One region of the Pseudarthrobacter sp. 05T312 genome, then DNA from elsewhere that is predicted to be linked to it. Evidence: predicted binding sites of a transcription regulator. Region 1 holds the regulator's gene; each other region holds the start of a gene.
What was found. Region 1 encodes HrcA, which represses chaperone genes, less so after heat shock. Its sites were predicted from a motif close to TTNGCACTCGNNNNNNNCGAGTGCNAA; they were not measured.

Region 1 (7,869 bases):
AGGGGTGCCACTTCGATGGTGCCGGCAGCCATGAGCCGTGGAATGGATTCCGGGTCCATCATGTCGTGCAGGGCGTCGTAAAGGGGGCGCAGGTAGGGGTCGATCTTGTCGCTGAGCGTACCGGGCAGGAACCCGAGCCGCTCGCCAGCCTCCACCGCGGGGCGCGTCAGGATAATCCGGCTGACTTCCTTCTGCTGCAGTGCCTGGACGGCTTTCGCCATGGCCAGGTAGGTCTTGCCGGTACCGGCCGGACCGATGCCGAAGATCACCGTGTTGGCGTCAATGGCGTCAACGTAGGTCTTCTGGTTGAGCGTCTTGGGCCGGATGGTCCGGCCGCGGCTGGAGAGGATGTCGTGGGTCAGCACGTCCACGGGATTCTGCAGTGACTGCGTGCGCAGGAGCGCCACCAGCTGCTGCAGCACCGCGGGGGTGATGACGGTGCCGCGGGCCACAAGGCCACGGACCTCCTGGAGGAGCCGCATGATGCGGGGAACGTCGCTGACCGGTCCGCTGATGGACAGTTCGTTGCCGCGGGCATGGAAGTTGACGTCCGGGAACTGCTCCTCGATGAACCGCAGCGCCTCGTCATGGCTGCCGAGCGACTGAACCATCTGGTCTGAGTTCTCGAAGAGGACTACTTCGGTCCGGATGCCGGGAAGGGAGTGCGGGAATTCCCCCGGACTGCCATCGCCCGTGTTGAGCCGGCGCTTACCATTTGCTGATTCAGTCATGGTGCTGGCCCGCAGGCCCGTGGTCCCCTCGAAGATCGACATCAGTTGTTTGCTGCAGCCGGTGCCCGTTGCACGGAGCACCCTGCCAGCGATCCCTTTATCTTACGCCAGCACACGCCCCGGCCGGATACTTTGCGGGCCAGTGACCTGCACCTCCGCCACCCTGAAGGGCCGTCCGCCGGCAACGAAAAGCAGCGTTTGGTATCAACTTCATATCGGCCTCATATCGTTCCCGTTGCAGTTGCGGCCGGGGAGGCAAAAGTGCGGTTGGGGCGGCCCTCCCCTGTGCAATGCTGGAAATCCAGCAGCATCTGCTGGAACGCCAGGCCGCCAGGGGGATCGGCCCGCCACGCCATGAAAGGACAAGGGCAGGACAGTGCCGGAAACCTCTGTGCCCGAAAGGGCAGGACGACCCCTGGGCCGCCTGCGCCCGGCCGTCCTCGCGGGAATCCTGGTGCTCGTTCCGGTGCTCGCTGCCTGCACTGCCGAAGGCGGACCAGCCCCTACGGGGACCGTCGCCTCGGTCCCGGCCACCGGCGGCACCATGCCGGACGCACCCTCCACCAGCGCCCCGCTGGAAACCACCCAGTCCTCTAACAAGGCGCCTGTCTACTGGATCGGCCGCACGGGCGGGAACGTCTTCCTCTACCGCGAGTTCCGGGACGTCCCGGAGCAGGAAAACCCGGTGACACGGGCCCTGCGCGCCATGATGTCAGAGAAACCGCTTGACCCTGATTTCTTCACGCCGTGGCAGAATCCGGACAAACTGGCTACGTCCATTTCGGGCAAGGACATCATCACCGTTGACGTCTCCGCTGATGCGTTCAACAGCAACCTCGACGCTGATATGGCGGCCCGGGCCATCCAGCAGCTGATCTACACGGCCACCGCAGCCGCCGCGAGCTCGGGCCTGATCGACACCGGGCAGCAGATCCGGGTGCGGATCCTGGTGGACGGCCACACGGACTACGTGGCGTTCGGAAAAGTCCAGCTGGGCGCACTGATGACCCGGGCCGCCGGCCTGGTGGCGCCGGTCTGGATCATCGATCCCCAGGAAAACACCGAGGTGCCCAGCGGCAGCGTAAAGATCACCGGCCGCAGCACGTCGCCGGGGGCAAAGCTGCACTGGCAAATCCTGCAGTCCGGGGACGGCGGCAGCAAAACGCCCTTCCTGACCGGAGAGACCACGGCGGCCGCCGCCCAGGGGCAGGCGGGAGTTTTCACGCTGGCGCTCAACCTGCCACCGGGCGACTACGAGCTCCGGGTGGCCCAGGCAGGTTCCGGCGGGGAGCCGGACCGCAATGAGGACACGAGGTCCTTCAAGGTCAGGTAGCGGCCCACCGGCCAAGGATGTCGCTTGCCAGCACGACGGCGGCCGGACCGGCTGTGGAGGACCGCAGGACGTGGTGCCCCAACAGGGCAGTCACGGCGCCTTTGTCGCAAAGTTTCGTTACTTCCCGCGGGCTGATGCCACCCTCCGGACCGACAATCAACAGGACTTCCCGGATCCCGGCCGGGGCACTCCCCTGCCACTCCTGAAGGACAGCACGCATCGGGCGCACAGCGTCTTCGTGGAGGATGACCGCCAGGTCAGCGGCCTCCACGGCAGCGGAGAGCCCTGCCGTTTCAACCGCAGCCCGGACTTCGGGAATCCAGGCCCGGCGCGCCTGTTTCGCGGCCGCCGCCACGGCAGATTCCCACTTCGCATGGGCGCGGGCGGCCCTGTCGCCCTTCCAACGGACGATCGACCGTTCGGACTGCCACGGTACGACGGCGTCGATCCCCAGTTCGGTGGCCGTCTCGATTGCCAGCTCGTCGCGGTCACCCTTGGCCAGCGCCTGGACCAGTACCAGCCGGACGTCCGGCCTTTCATCCGTGGCCACGGCGCCGCACTCCACTTCGAGACCGGAAGGGGCAGCTGCGACGATTTTTCCGGTCATGCGGGTGCCGGCGCCGTCGACGATGTCCACCGACTCTCCCGGCGACAGCCGTTTGACCGTCACGGCGTGGCGTGCCTCGGAACCGTCCAGGACAAAATGGCCGCCAGGGACCATTCCGGCCAGCGAGCCGGCGGGTGTGAAGAAGACGGGATTGCTCACCGCTACAGGTTACCGAACCGGTCCCGAAGCTTGGCGAACATGCCACCGCTGGCGGCGAGCTTTCCCTCGGTGATCTGTTCCCCGCGAAGCTTGGCGAGCTGCCGGAGGAGGTCCTCCTGCGCCGGGTCGAGCTTGGCCGGCGTGTCCACCTGGAGGTGGACCTTCAGGTCCCCGCGGCCGTAGCCGCGCAGGTGGGTGACACCCAGGCCGCGCAGGGTGATGATCTCGCCGGACTGGGTTCCGGGCTTGACGTCGATGTCCTGGGTGCCGTCGAAGGTTTCCAGGTTGACGTCGGTGCCCAGGGCGGCGGCAGTCATCGGGATGTGCAGGGTGGCGTGAAGGTCATCGCCTTCCCTCACATAGGTGGCGTCATTGTTGACACGGATTTCCACGTACAGGTCGCCGGCGGGGCCGCCGGCAGGTCCCGCCTCGCCCTGCCCGGAGAGCTGGATCCTGGTTCCGGTGGCCACGCCGGCGGGTACCTTGATGGTCAGCGAACGCCGGCTGCGGATTCGGCCCTGGCCGCTGCATTCGTTGCAGGGGTCCTTGATGACGGTGCCGAACCCTTCGCAGGTGCCGCAGGGGGCCGCCGTCATGACCTGGCCAAGAATGGAGCGGACGGCCCGCTGGACCTGGCCGCTGCCGCCGCAGATGTCGCAGCGCTCGGGGTGCGTGCCGGGCCGGCAGCAGGATCCCTCACAGGTGGGGCAGACGACGGCGGTGTCCACTTCGAGCTTCTTGTTCACGCCGAACACGGCGTCGCGAAGGTCGATCCGGACGCTGATGAGGGCGTCCTGGCCGCGGCGGACGCGGGAAGCCGGGCCGGAGCTGCCCCCGGCGCCGAAGAAGGTGTCGAAGATGTCCTGGAATGCGAAGCCCTGGCCCGCGTAACCGGCTCCGCCGAAGCCGTTGTCCGTGCCGTTCTCGTTGCCCGTGGTGTCGTAGATCCGGCGCTTCTGGGGGTCGGAAAGGACCTCGTAGGCGTGAGTTACTGCCTTGAAGCGTTCCGAGGCATCCTCACCGGGGTTTACGTCCGGGTGGAGGGTACGGGCCAGTTTGCGGTAGGCCTTTTTGATCTCTTCGCCCGTAGCTTCGGGTGAGACTCCAAGGACGTCATAGTGGCTGCTCAAAGTTCGTATCTCTTCCTTGTTGTACTGCGTTCAGTCGGGCGCCCGGCTCTTTGTTCCCGGCCGGAGAATGCTCCGGCCGCGCGGGTCAGGGCCCCAAAATCCTGGAAAGGTAGCGGGCCACTGCCCGGACGGCGGCCATGGTGGTGGGGTAGTCCATCCTGGTCGGGCCCAGGATCCCTACCTTGGCGACGCTGTCGGGGCCGTAGCCGGTGGCCACTACCGAGGCCTCGGCCAGGCCGTCGTAGGGGTTCTCCCTTCCGATGCTGACGGCAACGCCGCGGTGGTCCTGTGCCATCTCGCTCAGCAACCGCAGCATCACCACCTGCTCCTCAAGGGCCTCGAGTACGGGGCCGATGCTGAGGGGGAAGTCCACGTTGGACCGGGCCAGGTTTGCTGTCCCGGCCATGACCATCCGGTCCTCCCTGGTGTTTTGCGCCAGACCCTCGAGGCCAAGTGCCAGGGCGTGCGCAGCCTGGCGGTGTGCCTGCGCTGTGCCCGCCACGACGGAGGGAAGGGCCGTGGCAAGCCGGCTCAGCGGCGTCCCGGACAGTGCGGCGAGGAAACGCGTGCGGAGTGCTGCCACGGCGTCGTCGCCCAGGTCCTGGCCGACGTCGATGACCCGCTGCTCCACCTTGCCGCTGTTGGCAATGAGCACCACCAACACCTTGCGGGGGGCAAGCAGCACGAATTCGATGTGGCGCACCAGTGCCTTGCTGAGGTGCGGATACTGGACCACAGCCACCTGGTTGGTCAGCTGGGAAAGCAGCCGGACAGTACGGTCCAGGACGTCGTCGAGATCGTCTGCGCCTTCAAGCAGGGACTGGATGGCCCGGCGTTCGGCTGCAGAGAGCGGCTTGACCGCCGAGATCTGGTCAACGAAAAGGCGGTAGCCCTTGTCCGTGGGAATCCGCCCTGCACTGGTGTGGGGGGCCGTGATTAATCCCTCGTCCTCAAGGGCCGCCATATCGTTCCGGATAGTTGCGCTGGAAACCCCAAGATGGTGCCGCTCAACCAGGGCCTTCGACCCGACCGGCTCGCGGGAGTGGACGTAATCCTCCACGATGGCCCGCAGCACTTCCAGTTTGCGTGGCTCGCTCACTCTCCACCTCCATCCACGGTGCGGGGCCCATGCCCCGCCAGATGCCACCTTGTTAGCACTCGACATGCCTAAGTGCTAACAGTCTATTATGCCTTGGCCCGTTGTTAGCATTGGTACCGCTCCGGGCGAAATTCCGGTGCGGAGGACCTAGCGCTAGGCGGATCGAATCCATGGATTACCAAAACTGGGGGCCCCGCGGCATATCCGCCCCGGCCAAAGCGGAATTGCCCGAGGTGCCGGTGGAGCGGGGCATGGTGCTGGAGGATGTGCAGTCAGGCTGGGTGGGTGCCGTGACGCGGGTGGAAAAATCCGGAGGGATGCACGTGGTTGCCCTGGAGGACCGGCGCGGGAAGTCCCGGTCCTTCAAGCTGGGTTTCGGTTTCCTCCTGGAGGGCCGGCCCATCAGGCTCGTGCCCCCGGCACCACGTCCGGCTGCCGGCGGTCCGGTCGCCGGCAGGACGGCCTCCGGTTCTGTCCGGGTCGCCGGCCAGCGGGCCCAGGTGGCCAAGGCAAGCCGTATCTGGGTGGAGGGCAAGCACGACGCCGAACTGGTGGAAAAGGTCTGGGGCGACGACCTTCGGGTAGAGGGCATCGTCGTCGAACCCCTGCACGGCATCGACGATCTCGCCGCTGCGGTTGCCGGCTTCAACCCCGGTCCCGGCCGGCGGCTCGGCGTCCTCGTGGACCACCTCGTTCCGGATTCGAAGGAGTCCCGCATCGCCGACGCCGTTATGGCCTCCCCCGGCGCGGCCGGGAATGTCCTGATCGTGGGACACCCCTACGTTGATGTCTGGCAGGCTATCCGGCCGGCGGTGCTGGGCATCGACAAGTGGCCTGCCGTGCCCCGTGGACAGGACTGGAAGACCGGGATCCTGAAAGCCTTCGGCTGGCCGCACGCCACCAAGGAAGACATCGGCCTCGGATGGCAGAAACTGCTGGGTGCCGTCCGCACATACGCCGACCTGGAAGCATCGCTGCTGGGGCGGGTTGAGGAAGTCATCGACTTCCTCACCGTGCCCTGAAGGGCGGACACTGCCCCCGGAGCCAGTATTCTTGATAGTGCAATGCCGGCTCTCCCAGGGGTATTGCACACCGCACCCGTATTTGACGTCAGCACCACTTGCATCTCCGAAGGAACAGACTGTGGCAGAAAACGCACGTGATCACAGGGACGGCCAAGGCCGCTCCGAGTACCATGGCGTCCCCGCCAATGCCCTGCCGCTCACGGCCAGCGAGGACCGCCAATGGGCCACGCTGGCACATTTCGGCGGGATCCTTGGCTGCGTGCCCTCGCTGCTGATCTACCTGATCTTCCGCCACCGCGGGCCGTTCACCGCGCAGGAATCCAAAGAGGCACTGAACTTCAGCCTGCCCCCCACCATCGCCGCCGTCCTGGCCAACATCCTGGTGTTCATTCCCTACGTGGGCAACATCTTCGCCGTGATCGCAACCCTGATTTGGGTCGCGCTGACCTGCTTCTCCGTGGCCGCAGGGATCCACGTCAACAAGGGCCAGCCGCACCGCTACCAGTACAACCTGCGCTGGATCAAGTAGCGGAGCGGGCCCTCCCCTTGGACGCGCCGGCGGCCGTCAGTCCGGAAGGACGCGGCGGACCACGGCGTCCGCCAGGAGCCTGCCCTTCAGCGTAAGGACAAGGCGGCCCTGGAAAGCGGCGGCCGGCTCCACCAGGCCGTCAGCAATGAGCCCTGCAACCTGGTGCCTTCCTCCGGCGCTGAGGGCCGAAACCTCAAGGCCTGACTGCAGGCGCGCTTCCAGCATCACCCGCTCCATGTTCCTGGTTTCGGCGTCAAGGGTTTCCCGGCCCGCCGCAGGCGAATGCCCCTGGGACAGGCGGTTGGCATACGCGGACGGGTGCTTCACGTTCCACCAGCGCACCCCGCCCACGTGCGAGTGCGCGCCGGGGCCGATGCCCCACCAATCGTCGCCACGCCAGTAGGCCAGGTTGTGGCGGCACGCGTGCTCCGGACTCCGCGCCCAGTTGCTGACCTCATACCAGCCGAGCCCTGCATCGGTGATGAGCTGGTCGGCGAGTTCGTACTTGTCGGCGTGGTCGTCGTCGTCAATTCCCGGCACCTCGCCGCGGCGCATCTGCGCGGCCAGCTTGGTGCCGTCCTCCACAATCAGCGCGTAGGCGCTGATGTGGTCCGGCTGGTAGGAGAGGGCAGTCTCCAGGGAGTGGCGCCAGTCGGCAAGCGACTCCCCCGGCGTCCCGTATATCAGGTCCAGGCTGACATCCAGCCCGGCCTCCCGCGCCCACTGCACCACCTGCGGAACCCTGCTGGGCGTATGGGTGCGGTCCAGGACCTTCAGCACGTGCGGGACTGCGGACTGCATGCCGAAGGAGACCCTCGTGAAACCCGCCTCCTTGAGGATGGCGAGGGATTCGGGGGTGACCGAATCGGGGTTGGCTTCCGTGGTGACCTCGGCGCCGTCCTCGATGCCCCACCGGTCAATGGCGGCGCGAAGGATCAGGGCGAGGTCATCGGCCGGAAGCAGGGTGGGTGTACCGCCCCCGAAAAAGACAGTGCTGAGCTTGCGTTCCGGCAGCCCCGAACGACTCATCACCTGGGCGGCCAAGGACACTTCCGACACTGCGGTTTGCGCGTAGGCATCCTGCGACGCGCCGCCGCCCAGTTCCGTAGCGGTGTAGGTGTTGAAATCGCAGTACCCGCAGCGCACCGCGCAGAACGGAATGTGGACGTACAGGCCAAAGGCCCGGCCCGCCGCATCGTCCGCAGCCTGGGCAGGCAGCAGACCGTCCGACGGCGCCGGGTCGCCGAGGGGAAGTA
Region 2 (7,869 bases), on a different contig from region 1:
ATAGCCCCGGGCGTATCCGCGTCCTGCGGGTTTGTTGCCCGCCGGTTCGGAACCGGTGTCCCTAGGCTACAAATTTTCGCAGCCCAACGCCAATTGACGCGCAGGGGCGCCGGGGGGCACCCCATAACCCTATGCGCGGCGGCGCTGCAGGACGTCGTCGAGGTTGCTGAGGGCGCTTTGGGCTTTGGACAGCTGCTGCGCTTCCGTTGCGGCCGCTGCCTCAGCAGCCGGGGTGGAAGTGGCGCCCTGTTTCAGCGAGGGCTTCCCCATTGCCTTTGGTGCTTCCGGCAGCTCGAGCGGCTTCGGTTCGGGACGCTCGGCCTTGGGAGCCTCCACATAGACAGGCTTGGGGACCTCTACGGGCTCCCACGGGGTGCTCACGGGAGCGGCAGGTGCGGATGTGGCCGCGCTGGTGTCGCCGGCCGCGATGGCGACGGCGAGGGCTGCTTCCCGCAGCTCCACTGCGGTCAGGGGCTTGGCCTTCGGCTCCCCGGCCTCGGCGTCGAAAAGCGGGCTGTCACGCCGTGTGGGGGCACTTTCGGGCTTCGTCGGAATTGCCTCGACGGTGTCCGGACGGCGCACCGGGGCGCTCATTGCGGAGCGGAAGGCGGCGTCCACCTTCGCCTTACGGTCACGGATGGCGAGCCAACGCAGCAGTGCCACGGATGCAACCGTCAGCAGGGTGCAGGTGAGCGGAAGGGCGGCCGAACCGAACCCGAAAGGAAGCATCACGCCGAAGATAAAGGCGGTGACGAGTGACAGCAGCCCCACCAGGGCCAAGGAAGTCCGTCCGTAGCGGATGCGGAACGGCGCCGCAGGTGGGGTGCTTGCAGTGCCGGCACCGGATGCGGCACTCTTCCTGGGTTCCATGGCTTTCTCCTGCTGGGCGGCGACGTTTAAGACCAGGCCGGACTGGGGGTCCGGCCTCTCATCGGCGGGGGCGTCTGCCAGGAAATCGACGGCGGGCTGGAACTGGTGCCGGCGGTTCCGGAGGACGTAAGGGGCAACCCATACAATCCAGAGCGCGACGGCAACCACAAGGATCACTGAGCTGCTAAGGGGGAAGTCCACACTCAAAACCGTATGAGCATCATGCCTGCTCAGGCCGCATTAGCTACGGTGTGTCGTGTCCGCGTGGGCAATCCGTTGGATTTATGACCGGTGCGATGCCAGCCATGGGCCAAGCAGGCCCTCCGGGACCTCTTCGGAGGTGAGCGCAAACGAACGGTGGTCAGCCCATTTGCCGTTGATGTGCAGGAAGCGGGGCCGGTAGCCCTCGTCCCTGAACCCCAGCTTCTCCACCACCCGCAGGCTCGGGCCGTTCTCGGGCCGGATATTGATTTCCATCCGGTGCAGGCCGAGTGCCCGGAAGCAATGGTCGGTTACCAGCGCCACGGATGTGGGGGCTATCCCCCGTCCCGCCCGGGAGTGGTCCACCCAATACCCCAACGTGGCCATCATGGCTGAACCCCAGACGATCGAAGACACTGTCAGCTGGCCCACGATGGCCGGGTTCCGCAGGCCCGGCCTCCACTCGGTGATGAGGAAGGGAAGCGCGGTGGCCTGGGCGGCCTGGATATTGAGGGACCGGACCATGTGCCGGTAGTCAGGGAGTCCACCGCCCGGGTCCGGGTTGGAAGCCTCCCACGGCGCCAGCCACTCGCTGTTCCGGTACCGCACTTCGCTCCACTCTTTCTTGTCGCGGTAGCGGATGGGCCGCAGGACCAGGTCGCCGCACTCGAGGGTGACCGGCCAGATGGGTCCAGTGCGCACGGCGCTACTGGGAAAGGCTGGCGGTGAAGCCCGGCAGCCATTCCCGCAGGCCCGGGCCCAGGTCCTCGCTGTCGATGGCCAGCTGGACGCAGGCCTTGAGGTAGCTCAGCTTGTCGCCGGTGTCGTAGCGGCGTCCGCGGAACACCACGCCATACACTCCGTGACCCTCGCCGTCACCGGACGCCAGTTCCTGCAGGGCATCCGTCAGCTGGATTTCGCCGCCACGGCCCGGCTTTGTGTGCTCAAGGACCTCGAACACCGCAGGGTGCAGGACGTAGCGGCCGATCAGCGCAAGGTTGGACGGCGCTTCCTCTGGCGAGGGCTTCTCCACCAACCGGTTGACCCGGACGTAGTCTTCGCCGTCGATCTCCTGGACGTCCGCGCATCCGTAGGCGCTGATCTGGGAGGGTTCCACTTCGATGAGGGCGACGACGGAGCCGCCCGTTTGGGCCTGCACTTCAATCATGGTGCTGAGGAGTTCGTCACGGGCATCGATGAGGTCATCGCCCAGCAGGACGGCAAAGGCTTCATTGCCTACATGCTGCTTTGCCCGGAGCACGGCGTGCCCCAGTCCGTGCGGATCGCCCTGCCGCACGTAGTGGATATCACCGAGCTGGCTGGCTGCCTGGATGGACGCGAGCTTTTCGGTATCGCCCTTGTCCTGGAGGGCCGATTCGAGGGACGGCACCCTGTCGAAGTGGTCTTCGAGGGCCCGTTTGTTGCGGCCGGTGATCATCAGCACGTCACTAAGGCCCACGTGGACGGCTTCCTCCACGACGTACTGGATGGCAGGCTTGTCCACGACGGGAAGCATTTCCTTGGGCATCGCCTTGGTGGCAGGCAGGAACCTGGTGCCCAGGCCCGCTGCGGGAATGACGGCTTTGCGGACTCTGGGATTACTGGTGTTCACCGGACTAATCTAACGTCAGCGTCAAGTATTTAAGTAACCACCGGCTATTTCAGTAACCACCGGCGCGACAGGCCGGCACCCGGACTGCCCTGGCTGCAGGCTGCGGACCACCGGGCAACGCAGGAAGGACAGCATGCTGCAGGAGACGAACGCCATCAAGGACGGGATCCGGGCCAGTCATCGCCGCAGGCGGGCAGGCCTTGCGCCGGCGCAGCTTGAAGCGGCGGGCCTGGCACTGGCCACCCATGGCGACGCGTGGGCGGGATCGGTGACTGACGGTCTCCCCGGCATCGCGTGCGTCTACCTTGGCGTCGGCCAGGAGCCACCCACCCTGCCGCTGATCAACGCCCTGCACCGCAGCGGGCACAAGGTCCTGCTGCCGGTATGCGAACCCGCACGGGAGCTGAGCTGGGTGTTCTGGAAGCCGGACACCGGCTTCGAACGCAGCAGGTATGCCCCTATTTTGGAGCCCACCGGGCAACGCCACGGACCCGAAACCGCGGGGGAAGCGTCCGTGCTTTTCATTCCGGCCACAGCCGTGGACCTTGCCGGCAACAGGATTGGCCAAGGCGGCGGGTACTACGACAAATTCCTGGGGCACCTGGCCACGGCCGGGAAGGAAATCCCGTTGTCCGCTGTTATTTACGACGATGAATTACTGCCCGCCGGCACCATTCCGGCAGAGGAGTTCGACCGCCCTGTTCCGGCCGTTCTTTCGCCTGCCGGGCACCGGACCCTGTTGGGGGCGGCCTGAGCACAGGGCTGGCGGCGCAGTGATAGAATTAGCACTCAGGCCCTGCGACTGCTAATGGTTTACCACGCGGCAGCACGGGACCTCTCGTTTGCCCAAGAGGAGGAGCACCAGTGCCAACATATGCTTACGCCTGCAAGGACTGCGGCCACGCCTTCGACATCGTCCAGTCGTTCTCGGACAGCAGCCTGACGTCCTGCCCTGAATGCCAGGGCACGTTGCGCAAGAAGTTCAACAGCGTTGGCGTGGTCTTCAAGGGTTCGGGCTTCTACCGCACGGACTCCCGCGATTCCAAGGGCAGCTCCGTCTCCCCCGCTCCGGCTGCGGCTCCGTCCGCACCCGCCACCACCCCCGCCGCTGCGGCGCCGGCAGCTGCCGCGAGCTAAACGGACATAGTCTTCACGACGGCGGCCGGCGCGTTCCAGCGCCGGCCGCTTTTGTCCACATAGCCGCCGTCCCGGGTCCCTGTCGCGTACGCCCCCAGTTAGCGTGGGCGCATGCCCATCCTTCCCCGTCGTGGCCGCGCCGGCCTCAGGTATCCCACGAACGCCGGCGGCCGCAGCCCCAGGAAACGTCCGCCTGCAGCCCGGCTCGCCGCCTGGCTGAGCCGCAACCGCAGGCTTGCCGCTGCCCTGCTGCTGTCCGCAGCCGCCGCGATCGCCGTCCAGCAGCTCACTCCCGCTCCGCTCGCCACAGCCACTGCCCTGGCCGCTGCCCGAGATCTGCCTGCGGGGACAGCGGTGACCGAAGCGGATGTGGCGCGGGTCCAGGTGCCCCCGGGCATGGTCGCCGACGGCTTCCTCCAGGATGAGGCCTCCGCCAAGGGCAAGCAGCTGGCCGCCCCGATGCGCAAGGGCCAACTTTTATCCGATGCCCAACTGGTAGGCCCTGGCCTCCTGGCAGGGACGCCGCCGGGATCTGCCGCGGTGCCACTGCGAATGGCCGACGCCTCGTCCATCCAACTTGTCTCCCCCGGCCAGCTGGTCAACGTGGTGCTTACATCAGCCAACGGGTTCGACCAGCAGGGCCCCTCCGAAGTATTGGCGTCCGCCGTCCCGGTGCTGTGGACCTCCAACAAGGGCGGCCAGAGCGGACAATGGCTGGGCACCACGGAGACAGACGGCCTCATCGTGGTGGCAGCCACGGCAGAACAGTCATCCCGCCTGGCCGGAGCCTCCACCCAAGGCAGACTGTTCTTTGTTTTGGTCGGCCCTCAGTGACCCGGCGGCGGTCAGCCCCAGTGCGGCGGCTTCTGTTCCTTCAGCCACGCGTCGTGGTCATCATCGCGGTCACCCCAGCTGCGGGCGTCGTCCTCCGCGGCCTTGGTGGGCAGGACTGCTCCGGTACCGGCCGGAGCCGTCCGGGACACCGGGGTGCCTTCAGCCGGGCCGGCAGGGACGTCTCCATCAGCTGCTGTTACCTGCTGTCCGTTCACGTTCTCGTCCTGGCGCATGTCTTCCTCGCGGCCGTTGTCTTCAGGCCTGCCGTCGGCAGGCTTCTGTTCCTTAGTCATGGGGTCCGTCTCCTGGCGTCCACCGTCGCCGTCACGTGCTCCACCGGAATCCCGGGGCAGATAGGAAACTCCCGCCGCCGGCGCAGCGTCAATTCCATTGAGCGCCTGGTCAACGTCATCGTCAAGGAACCCCACGGACTGGCTGGCACGGCCCGGCAGCACCATCTTTTCCAGGCCCAGGTAGCCGGCAATGCGGTCCGCGCAGGACGAGGGGTCCGTGAACACCTCGATGGTCCACAGCGGCATGTACCGCCAGCCGAGGCGTTCCAGCAGCTGCGGGCGCAGCCTGCTGCGCTCACGCACGCTCATGGTGCGGTACTGCGCAGTTCCGTCGGACTCGATGGCCACGGGCCGCGGAATGTCGGCATCATCCTGGCCCATCGTGTTCAGGGGGTCCGCGGCGGCAACCACGTCAATGGCACCGTCGTATTGGTGCCAGACCCTGGCGCCACGCGCACGCAGCCGGTCGCCCAGATCCGCCACCAACGGGTCCGCGCCAAGTGCCTGTTCACTGGCGGCAGCACGGGATGCCGGGGTACCAAGGTCCGTGTTGCCGGAGATTTCCCGGTCCAGGAGCGCGTACAGGTCCACCGCGCCGTGGGTGAGCCGGGTGTGGTCCAGGTCTTCAGGCCGGAAGCAGGTCAGCACGTGCAGGGAACGGCGGGCCCGGGTCATGGCCAGGGCGAACTTCTCCCGGCCACCTTCAGCGGACAGCGGCCCAAAGTTGTGGAGCGCACGTCCGTGCGGGGTCCGCCCGAATCCGGGCGAGAAGATGACGTGGTCGCGGACCAGGCCCTGGGCGCGTTCCAGGTCCACCACGCGGAAGGATTCCGGGCCCGCGCCGAAGAATCCCGCAAGCCCCGGCTGGTTGGACAGCTGCAGCCTGATGGACTCGCCAATCCTGGCGGCGTGCCGCAGGCTGGCAGTAACAACCGCCAGGGAGGTCCGCGGGCGCAGGCGGGCGTGCTCGAACACCAGCTCCACTACCCTGTTGACCTCCGCCACCACGGACTCCACGCCCTCGTGGTCGGCGCTGGGAAGGCCGGTACCGTCCGGCAGGTACTCCACCAGCAGCGACCGGTCCAGGCCCGTGGCCGACTGGCCTTCGGGCAGCCGGCGCAGGCCGCCGTCGTAAAAGTTCTTGCTGAGCTGCAGGACCAGGTCCTCGTCCACTGCGCGGTACACCACGTTGAGCCGCCACACCGGCAGCACTGCGGAGAGCGCGGTGAAGGCGCTCTCGACGCGGTGGTGGGCGGACTCTCCGGCGGCCAGCCGCTCCACCCCTACGGTGAACGTCCGCGGCGTAGCAATGCGGGGATCGCCGAACGCAATCACCTGCCGCGCCCGGGCAATGGACGGCAGGACAGCCTGCAGGGAAGTTGCTTCAGCGTCAAGAATGACGACGGCGTCAAAATGCTGTTCGGCCGGCAGCAGTCCGGTCATCAGGTAAGGGCTGACCGACCAGACCGGGACCAGGGTGCCGATCAGCTCCGGTGCCTGGGCCGTCAGGGACGGCAGGGAGACCCGGCCGTCCTTGAGCAGGCTGCGCAGGAGGTCTGCCTGGCGCGGCTGGGCAGCGATCGCCGTGCGCCACCGTTCCGCCAGGTCCCACCGCAACCGGGCGGCACCACTGGCAATGTGCGCGTTGTCTGCCAGCCGGTATTCTGCCTCGAGCTGGCGCAGTGCGTCGCCGTCGGACATGGCCAGGTAGTCGTCGCCGCTGATCATCGCCTCCAGGGCGGACTGCCACCAGGCCAGCTCCAGCTCCGCGGCAACGGATCGTTCCGGAACTTCGCGTTCCGCGAGGTCGGCCAGGAGTTCTCCCAGGCCGTGTTCGCGCATGTTCTCGATGAGGAGCGTGCGCTCGGGCAGGGTCTTCAGCGTGTCGGTGTCCGCTACCAGGCGTTCCAGGCGCTCCATCAGCTGCCCGTAGGGAACGGTGGAAAGTGCCCCGCCGTCCTCCGTATGCCGCAGCGCCTCCCCCAGCTGCGCCAGCTCCTGGTCAAGGGACCGGTACATGGAAATCATCTCGGCCAGGCCGGACGGGACAGCGGGGTGGCGCTGGGTGGTGGCGTAGCCCGCCCAGAGGGCACGCTGCTCCTGGACCAGCACCAGGGACGAGTGCAGGTCGGCGATGTGGACGCCCGGACGCACGTACTCCTTGGCCACCCGGCGCAGCCTGGAGCGCTGCATCGCGGTCAGCTCGATGCCGCGCTCACGCCGCCAGGCCGACGGCGCCGTGGCGGAGATGAGGTCCGTCACCGGCCGGTCGAAGATGTCAGGGGTGAACTTGTCCAGGCTGCCGCGGACGGCCACCAGCAGTTCAAGCTGTTCGCCCCACTCGGCGAAGGATTCGCCCAGTCGGATTTCCGCATGCTCCGCAACAGCGTCCATACGGTCTCGCAGGGCGGGAAGGCTCTTGGCGACGGAGCGGACCAGGTCCTGGGCTTCCTCGGTCTCCTTGCGGGTCAGCAGCCGGGCACCGTGCCACGGGCTAGTGGTGGCGGCCTTGCTGAAGCTGCCCAGTTCGGCGGCGCGGCGGAGGCGTCCGGCCAGTTCCTCACGGTCCCGGATGCTGTCCAGGACGCTGCGCTTGAGCCGGACGGTGGTGGCTGGAGCGGGGTGGATGGAGGTGAGCTCGGCAAGTGACTGCATGGCCTGGTACGGCGAGCAGCCCCACCGCTCGCGAACGTTGTGCAGCGATGCGACGTGATCCATCAGGGCATGGCGGTGTTCGGTCAGGGTGGTGTGGAGGTTCCCAAGCTGCGGTTCCAACGACTTTTCGTTGCGGACGATTGCCCGGACCAGCTGGCCCTTCAGCTGTTGGGCGGTGACGTTCCCGGTCAGTTGGAAGAGGATTGACTCCAATCCCAACGTCTCCAGGTGCCCGGAAACCTCGTTCAGGCTGGCGCGGCGGTCGCC
Region 3 (7,869 bases), on a different contig from region 1:
TGGAGGCCGCGTTGCGGAGGGCTGCACGGGTGACCTTGACCGGGTCGATGACGCCCGCGGCGATCAGGTCCTCGTACTCGCCGGACTTGGCGTTGAAGCCGTTGTTGGTCTCAAGGTCGGCAACCTTGGAGGTGACAACGTAGCCATCGAAGCCGGCGTTCTGGGCAATCCAGCGCAGCGGCTGCACCAGTGCGCGGCGGACGATGCCCACGGCTGCGGCGGCGTCGCCTTCGAGGGCCTTGACGGAAGCATCCTCATCCAGTGCCTTGAGGGCGTGGATCAGGGCGGAGCCGCCGCCGGCAACGATCCCTTCTTCGAGGGCAGCGCGGGTGGAGGACACGGCGTCCTCGATGCGGTGCTTCTTTTCCTTCAGCTCAACCTCGGTGGCAGCGCCGACCTTGATGACGCCGATACCGCCGGCCAGCTTGGCCAGGCGTTCCTGGAGCTTCTCGCGGTCCCAGTCGGAATCGGTGCGGGTCAGCTCGGCGCGCAGCTGGGCTACGCGTGCAGCTACGTCCTCGGCCGAACCGGCGCCGTCCACGATGGTGGTGTTGTCCTTGGTGACGGTGATGCGGCGGGCGGTACCCAGCACCTCCAGGCCCACGGAGTCCAGGCTGAGGCCCAGTTCCGGGGAGACAACCTGCGCACCGGTGAGGGTGGCGATGTCCTGCAGCATGGCCTTGCGGCGGTCGCCGAAGCCGGGAGCCTTGACGGCCACGACGTTCAGGGTGCCGCGGATGCGGTTGACGATCAGCGTGGACAGGGCCTCGCCCTCAACGTCCTCGGCGATGATGAACAGCGGCTTGGAACTCTGCAGCGCCTTTTCGAGCAGCGGCAGGAATTCCTGGATCGAGGAGATCTTGCCCTGGTTGATCAGGATGAGTGCGTCCTCGAGGACTGCTTCCTGGCGCTCCGCGTCGGTGACGAAGTACGGGGACAGGTAGCCCTTGTCGAACTGCATGCCCTCGGTGAGGACCAGTTCGGTCTGGGTGGTGGAGGACTCTTCGATGGTGATGACACCATCCTTGCCCACCTTGCCGAAGGCCTCGGCGAGCAGTTCGCCGATTTCGTCGCTCTGCGCCGAGATGGCGGCAACGTTGGCTACCTGGGTGCCTTCGACCGGGCGGGCGTTCTCCAGCAGGCGGGCGGCCACGGCCTCAACCGCAACCTCGATGCCGCGCTTGATCTGGCCGGGGGCAGCGCCGGCTGCAACGTTGCGCAGGCCTTCCTTGACCAGCGCCTGTGCCAGGACCGTGGCGGTGGTGGTGCCGTCGCCGGCAACATCGTTGGTCTTGGTGGCTACTTCCTTGGCCAGCTGTGCGCCAAGGTTCTCGTAGGGGTCGTCCAGCTCGACTTCGCGGGCGATGGTGACGCCGTCGTTCGTGATGGTGGGGGCACCCCACTTCTTGTCCAGGACGACGTTGCGGCCGCGGGGGCCGAGCGTCACCTTGACGGTGTTCGCGAGCTTGTCGATGCCGGCCTCAAGGGACCGGCGGGCAGCGTCGTTAAACGCAAGCTGCTTTGCCATGGTTTTGTCCTTTCAAAGACAGAAACCCCGCGCTGCCGGCCAGCGTGAGCATGGCCGGCAGCACGGGGATCCGGAAGAGTTACTTGACGACGATTGCCAGGACGTCGCGGGCGGACAGCACGAGGTACTCGGTGCCGCCGGTCTTGACTTCGGTTCCGCCGTACTTGGAGTAGATGACGACGTCGCCAACGGCTACGTCAACGGGAACGCGGTTGCCATCTTCGAAGCGGCCGGGGCCTACGGCGACAACTTCGCCTTCCTGCGGCTTCTCCTGTGCGGAGTCCGGGATGACCAGGCCGGAAGCCGTGGTCTGCTCGGCTTCGAGCGGGCGGACAACAATACGATCCTCAAGAGGCTTAATAGAGACCGACACTCGGACCTCTCCTTTTCGTCAGCAAATTCGTGGACTGGAAAGCTTTCCGCCGTAGCTGGCAAACCGTCGTCGCGGTGCCGGCAGCAGCCTGGCTGGCAGCTCTTCATGTGTTAGCACCCTCCTAGGGAGAGTGCTAATGAAGACTCTATGTATGAGTTAGCACTCGGTCAAGGTGAGTGCCAACGTTTCGTCATGGGCGTACAGCCCGGGGCGGACGACGGCAGGTGGCCGGGGACGCGAAATGGCGCCCTGTCCCTACCGGCCCAGGTCGTCGAAGTCCACGTCCTCGCCGCCCTCCGTGTCGCTGCCGCCCTGCTTCCGTCCCCGGAAGAGCACCCAGCCGGACACCGCTGCGGCGAGCAGCGCAGCAACGAGGAAGAAGATGCTTCCGGCCCGCGCGCCGTCGTACAGCCCGCGGATGTCCCTGGCCTCCTGGGTGTTGTCCTGGACGTCGTTGCCGCCTACCGAGTAAACGGTGGCGTTGAACGTATCGAGCAGGAAGATGATCACCAGCAGCGCGATGCAGACCACGGCCACGACGGCCGCGGCAATCAGGACCGGCCGGGCGAACCTGGCCGGGCCGCGGTCACGCGATTCGTGGTCATCGGGCTCGCGGGTGGCTGCGCTCTCATCCATGGTTTCAACAGTATCCGCATCCCGCCCACCCGCTCCTCCACTAGGCTGGAACCCATGGCTCACGCTCCCCAGGACCAGATGGCACAGGACCAAATCGCACCGTTGCTGACCCCCGAGGGCTGGGAGTTGCTGGCATCCCTGGGCCCGTACCGGGATGAGGACTCGTTCGAGCTCAACACAGCACTCCGGAAGGCCGGGCACCCTGCAGGGCTTGTCTCGGCCGTCCTGACTCAATCGCGGCTGCGCACCAAGGCGGAGTCAAAATTCGGCGAGTTCGCCCGCCAGATGCTCTTCACGCAGGCCGGTCTGGAACAGGCAACGCGCCTGAATGTGGCCGCCCACCACGCCCAGCGGTTCGCCGCCGCCGGCATCAGCCATGTGGCGGACCTGGGCTGCGGCCTGGGCGCCGATTCCCTGGCCCTGGCGTCCCTGGACATCAACGTCACCGCCGTCGAAATGGACGAGACCACCGCGGCCTGCGCCACCGTGAACCTCATCCCTTTCCCCAACGCCACAGTGGTCCATGCTGACGCCGCGTCCGTCCCCCTCGACGGGATGGACGGCGTCTGGCTGGACCCCGCCCGGCGGGTCACCTCCACCTCGGGCACCAAGCGGATCTGGGACCCCGAAGCCTTCTCCCCGCCGTTGTCCTTCGTGGAATCGCTGGCTGCCCAAGGCAAGGCAGTAGGCGTGAAGATGGGCCCGGGCATGCCGCACGAATCCGTGCCGGCGGCCTGCGAGGCGCAGTGGGTGTCGGTGGCCGGTGACGTCACGGAGGTGACCCTGTGGTTCAACGCCGTGCGCCGCCCTGGAGTCCGGCGCGCCGCGTTGGTCCTGGGACCGCAGGCACCTGCGGAGCTGACCAGCGCCGAGGACTTCGGCGCGGGCCCGGCCGCACCGGTGGGCCCGGTGGAGGGGTACCTGTACGAACCGGACGGCGCCGTAATCCGCGCCGGACTGGTGGCGGATGTGGCGCTGCAGCTCGGCGGCCACCTGGTGGACGAGCACATCGCCTACATCTGCGCTCCCGGACTCCTGGCCACCCCGTTCGCCCGGGCCTACAAGGTTTTGGAGGTCATGCCGTACAACGTCAAGGCGCTGAAGGCCTGGGTAAAGCAGGAGGGCATCACCGTGCTGGACATCAAGAAGCGCGGCACGGCGGTCACCCCGGAAGAGCTGCGGAAGCAGCTGCTGCCCGGCGGAAAGAACGCGAAGAAGGGCGGCAAGTCGGCCACCCTGGTCCTGACGCGCATCGGTGAGGACCGGGTGGCCATCGTGGTGGAACCCGCCTAGCTGCCCCTACTGGGCGCGCATGAACTCCTCGGCTGCCCGCACCTGGTCCGGGGTGGGCCGGACGCCCGTGTACAGGACGAACTGCTCCAGCGCCTGGATAGTGGCCACTTCGGCCCCGTTGATCACCGGCTTGCCGGCCGCGCGGGCGGCCTTGATGAGGGGGGTTTCGGCGGGCAGCGCCACCACATCGAACACCAGGCGGGCCGCGTTGATGGCTTCCGGCGGGAAAGCCACGGTGTCCGCTTCCGCCCCGCCGGCCATCCCCAGCGGGGTGACGTTGATGATCAGGTCGGCCGTCCCGCCGTCGAGCGCTGCCCGCCACTGGAAGCCGTACTGGTCCGCCAGTGCACGCCCCGCGGCCTCGTTGCGGGCGATGACGGTGACGTCCGTGAATCCGGCGTCCCGGAGGGCTGCAACGGTGGCCTTGGCCATGCCGCCGGCGCCCTGCACCAGCACGGAATAGTCCGTGGGGACCGCGTTGGTGGCGAGGAGCTGTTCGATCGCGGTGTAGTCCGTGTTGTAGGCCTTGAGGTGGCCGTCCGTGTTCACGATGGTGTTTACGGAGTCGATGGCCTTGGCGGAGGGGTCCATCTCGTCCACCAGCGCGATGACGTCTTCCTTGTAAGGCATGGAGATGGCGCAGCCCCGGATGCCCAGCCCGCGGACACCGGCGATGGCCTGTTCGAGGTTGGTGGGCGCGAAGGCCTTGTAGATCCAGTTCAGGTCCAGCTGCCCGTAGAGGTGGTTGTGGAACCTGGTCCCGTTGTTGCTGGGACGGGCCGAGAGCGAGATGCAGAGGGTCATGTCTTTATTCAGTATGGGCACCACTCCATTAAAGCGTTCCCGCGGGCGTGGGCGGCCGGGGAATCAGGGGCAGCCGGTTTCGGCCGGGAAGGGCCCGACGGCGGCGGGCAGCTTTCCCGGCGCCGGGGCCTTCCCTGCCAGCACGGCGACCAGGGCGTCGAAGGCGGCGTCGGTGCGGCCGTACAGTGCCAGCTTCACCGGGGCGGTGGACTCCTGGAGCGGCCAGGGAGCGTCAAGGGACACGGCGATGTCCCCGCCGGCCGGTCTGCCGCCGAATCCGATGAGGTTGACCAGGGGTCCCGATCCGATCTTGACGCCGGCTCGTGCGGCGGCGGCTTCGAAGCGCTCCCGGTCCCCCGGTCCCCCGCCGGCTACCCGCACGGAACCGGGAACCAGGGGTCCGCTGCAGGGACCGGAGACCACTGTGACAGCCGAGGCCGAAACCTGGGCCGACAGCGCCGCCCCGCTTCCTGCCGGAGCACCCGCGCCCGCGGTTCCGGCAGGCGCGGTGGTGCGGGCATGCCAGATCATCATGGTGGCCACGCGCTGAGCTGCTTCATCCAGGCGTGCGGCGGGAAGGGTGCCGGCGGCCAGGGCCTGGACGATGGCGGCGTGCGCCTGCTCCACGTCCGCAGGCATCAGCAGCAGGTCGGCGCCGGCGGCCAGTGCTTTCACGGCAGCGGCGCCGGCCGGGTATTGGTTCTCGACGGCGCCCATGTTGAGGGCATCCGTCACGGCCACCCCTTTGAAGCCCAGGCCCCTGAGTGTCGCGTAGCTGGGGGCAGAGAGCGACGCCGGCACGCCCGGTTCGAGCGCGGGGACGGCAATGTGTCCGGTCATGATGATGGGAAGGCCCGCAGCGACAGCGGCCTCGAAGGGTTTCCAATCGCGGCCCCGCAGCACGTCGAGGCCGGCGGGCTGGACGGGGAGGCTGAGGTGGGAATCCGCCGTTACCGAGCCGTGCCCGGGAAAGTGCTTGACGGTGGGGAGCACGCCTGCATCCAGCATGCCTTGGGAGAAGGCGGTTCCCTGGGCGGCTGCCGCAGCCGGGTCCGCGGACATGGAGCGGGCGCCGATGGTCGGGTCTGCAGGACCGACGGTCACATCCGTGTCCGGTGCGAAGTCCAGGTCGAAGCCCAGCGGCACCAACTCGCTTGCCAGGCCTTTGCCGGCCTTGCGCGTCAGGTCCAGGTTGCCGGCGGCCCCGTAGCTCATGGGAGCGGGCCACTCGGTGAGGGGCTGGCCCAGGCGTGCCACCGCCCCTCCTTCCTGGTCCACGCTCATGATCCCCGGCCAGCGCCGGCCGTCCGCCGCAACAGCCTGCTGCAGCCGCTGGTTTACTGCGCCCATAGCGGCCAGGTCCACCTGGCCCTGCGGGTCGCGCGGGACGTTGTCGCCCATGATGATGGAGCCTGCGAGGTGGAGTCGCTGGATGAGCGCGGCGTGGGCCTCCACCTGGTTGCCCTTGAAGAACGGGAGCAGGACCTGCCCGGCCTTCTGTTCCGGCGACATGGCCGCGACGGCCGCCGCCGCGGCGTCCTGGTCCCGCTGCTCAGGTCCCCACCCCAGAGGCCGGGAACCCGGATCGGGTGACGGGGAAGCCAAAGGAGCGGCCGGCGTCGTGCTGGCTGATGCGGACGGGGACGTCCCGGCGGGTGGCGCGGAGGACGACGGCGGCGCGCTGCCCGGAGGCGCGGAACAGGATGCCAGCGCCATTGCGGACAGGGCCAGGAGGAGGGGGAAGGATTTGGCAGGACTGTGACGCAGGGGGAACGGTGCCATCAGTACGATGCTACCCCTGCACTAGACTTGAACCATCCGTTCGCCTGCCGGCTGCAGCCTGTGAGCGGCATCAGCCAGCGGCAAACCGGACAGTAAGGAAACGTGTGAAGATCGACTTCGCGTCATCGAGGCAGTCAACCCTCGGTGTTGAGTGGGAGCTTGCACTGGTGGACGGTAAGACGGGCGAGCTCGCTTCCGTGGCCAACCAGGTGCTCCGCGGCGTGGCTTCCCGCCACCCCGAACTCAACGAAGACGACGAACATCCGCACATTAAGCAGGAACTGCTGCTCAATACCGTGGAACTGGTCACCGGCATCTGCGAAACGGCCGCCGAGGCCAAGGAGGACCTCAACAGGTCCGTCGCTGCCGTCCGTGAAATCACCGACCCTATGGGCGTGGAGTTGTTCTGCGCCGGCAGCCACCCGTTCAGCCCGCCGCAGCTGCAGCCGGTCACCGACAAGGAACGCTACGCCAAACTCATCGACCGGACCCAGTGGTGGGGCCGGCAGATGGTCATCTACGGCGTCCACGTCCATGTGGGCCTGGACCGCCGGGACAAAGCCCTCCCCGTCCTGGACGGCCTGGTCAACTACTTCCCGCATTTCCAGGCGCTCTCGGCGTCCAGCCCGTTCTGGGGCGGCGAGGACACCGGCTACGCCTCGCAGCGGGCCCTGATGTTCCAGCAGCTGCCCACCGCGGGGCTGCCGTTCCAGTTCACGTCCTGGGCGGAGTACGAGTCCTATGTGCAGGACATGTTCACCACGGGCGTCATCGACACCATCTCGGAGATCCGGTGGGACATCCGGCCCGTCCCTGCCCTCGGCACCATCGAGATGCGCATCTGCGACGGCCTGGCCACCCTGGAGGAAGTGGGGGCCATTGCGGCGCTGACCCAGTGCCTGGTGGATGAGTTCTCCACCACGCTGGACAACGGCGGCACCATCCCCACCATGCCGCCGTGGCACGTCCAGGAGAACAAGTGGCGGGCCGCCCGCTACGGCCTGGACGCCATCATCATCCTCGACGCCGCGGGCAAGGAGCAGCTGGTCACCGACCACCTGCTGGAAACCCTGAACCGGCTGGAACCGGTCGCGGCCAAGCTGCGCTGCTCCGACGAGCTGGCCGACGTCGAGAAGATCATTCGCCGCGGCGCCGGGTACCAGCGCCAGCGCCGGGTGGCTGCCGAGAACGGCGGTAACCTGCAGGCCGTGGTGCTGGACCTGGTCAAGCAGATGCGCAACGGCCCTACCGCCTGACCCCCTTGCTTGCTTTATCAGATATGGCTCCTAAACCGTCGGTTTAGGAGCCATATCTGATGGAGCATCGTGGGGTTTTCCGGGTGTCAGGCCGGGAGCGACACCGAGGTGACGGGCATCGACGAATCCGGGGCGAAGCCGATGCCGCTGGGTTCGGCGCCGGCCATCACCAGCTGCGCGCCGAGGGCGGCCACCAT

Region 2: the regulator HrcA is predicted to act here: its motif matches at 3,466-3,492, upstream of AC1DIP_RS02490 (FmdB family zinc ribbon protein).
Region 3: the regulator HrcA is predicted to act here: its motif matches at 2,058-2,084, upstream of groES (co-chaperone GroES).

Annotation. Positions count from the first base shown of each region.
Region 1 covers NZ_JBFTLY010000004.1:38,504-46,372, forward strand. The annotation lists gene AC1DIP_RS07875 (PhoH family protein) at 1-731, opposite strand, end outside; gene AC1DIP_RS07880 (GerMN domain-containing protein) at 1,147-2,064, shown strand; gene AC1DIP_RS07885 (16S rRNA (uracil(1498)-N(3))-methyltransferase) at 2,057-2,830, opposite strand; gene dnaJ (molecular chaperone DnaJ) at 2,833-3,960, opposite strand; gene hrcA (heat-inducible transcriptional repressor HrcA) at 4,046-5,059, opposite strand; gene AC1DIP_RS07900 (DUF3097 domain-containing protein) at 5,230-6,081, shown strand; gene AC1DIP_RS07905 (DUF4870 domain-containing protein) at 6,203-6,613, shown strand; gene hemW (radical SAM family heme chaperone HemW) at 6,650-7,869, opposite strand, start outside.
Region 2 covers NZ_JBFTLY010000001.1:496,250-504,118, reverse strand. The annotation lists tRNA gene AC1DIP_RS02515 (tRNA-Ala) at 1-8, opposite strand, end outside; gene AC1DIP_RS02510 (hypothetical protein) at 130-1,071, opposite strand; gene AC1DIP_RS02505 (GNAT family N-acetyltransferase) at 1,153-1,773, opposite strand; gene galU (UTP--glucose-1-phosphate uridylyltransferase GalU) at 1,778-2,683, opposite strand; gene AC1DIP_RS02495 (5-formyltetrahydrofolate cyclo-ligase) at 2,817-3,437, shown strand; gene AC1DIP_RS02490 (FmdB family zinc ribbon protein) at 3,548-3,820, shown strand; gene AC1DIP_RS02485 (RcpC/CpaB family pilus assembly protein) at 3,932-4,654, shown strand; gene AC1DIP_RS02480 (AAA family ATPase) at 4,666-7,869, opposite strand, start outside.
Region 3 covers NZ_JBFTLY010000001.1:468,165-476,033, reverse strand. The annotation lists gene groL (chaperonin GroEL) at 1-1,528, opposite strand, end outside; gene groES (co-chaperone GroES) at 1,608-1,901, opposite strand; gene AC1DIP_RS02390 (hypothetical protein) at 2,157-2,537, opposite strand; gene AC1DIP_RS02385 (THUMP-like domain-containing protein) at 2,592-3,830, shown strand; gene AC1DIP_RS02380 (shikimate 5-dehydrogenase) at 3,837-4,655, opposite strand; gene AC1DIP_RS02375 (glycoside hydrolase family 3 N-terminal domain-containing protein) at 4,698-6,146, opposite strand; gene AC1DIP_RS02370 (glutamate--cysteine ligase) at 6,521-7,672, shown strand; gene tsaD (tRNA (adenosine(37)-N6)-threonylcarbamoyltransferase complex transferase subunit TsaD) at 7,759-7,869, opposite strand, start outside.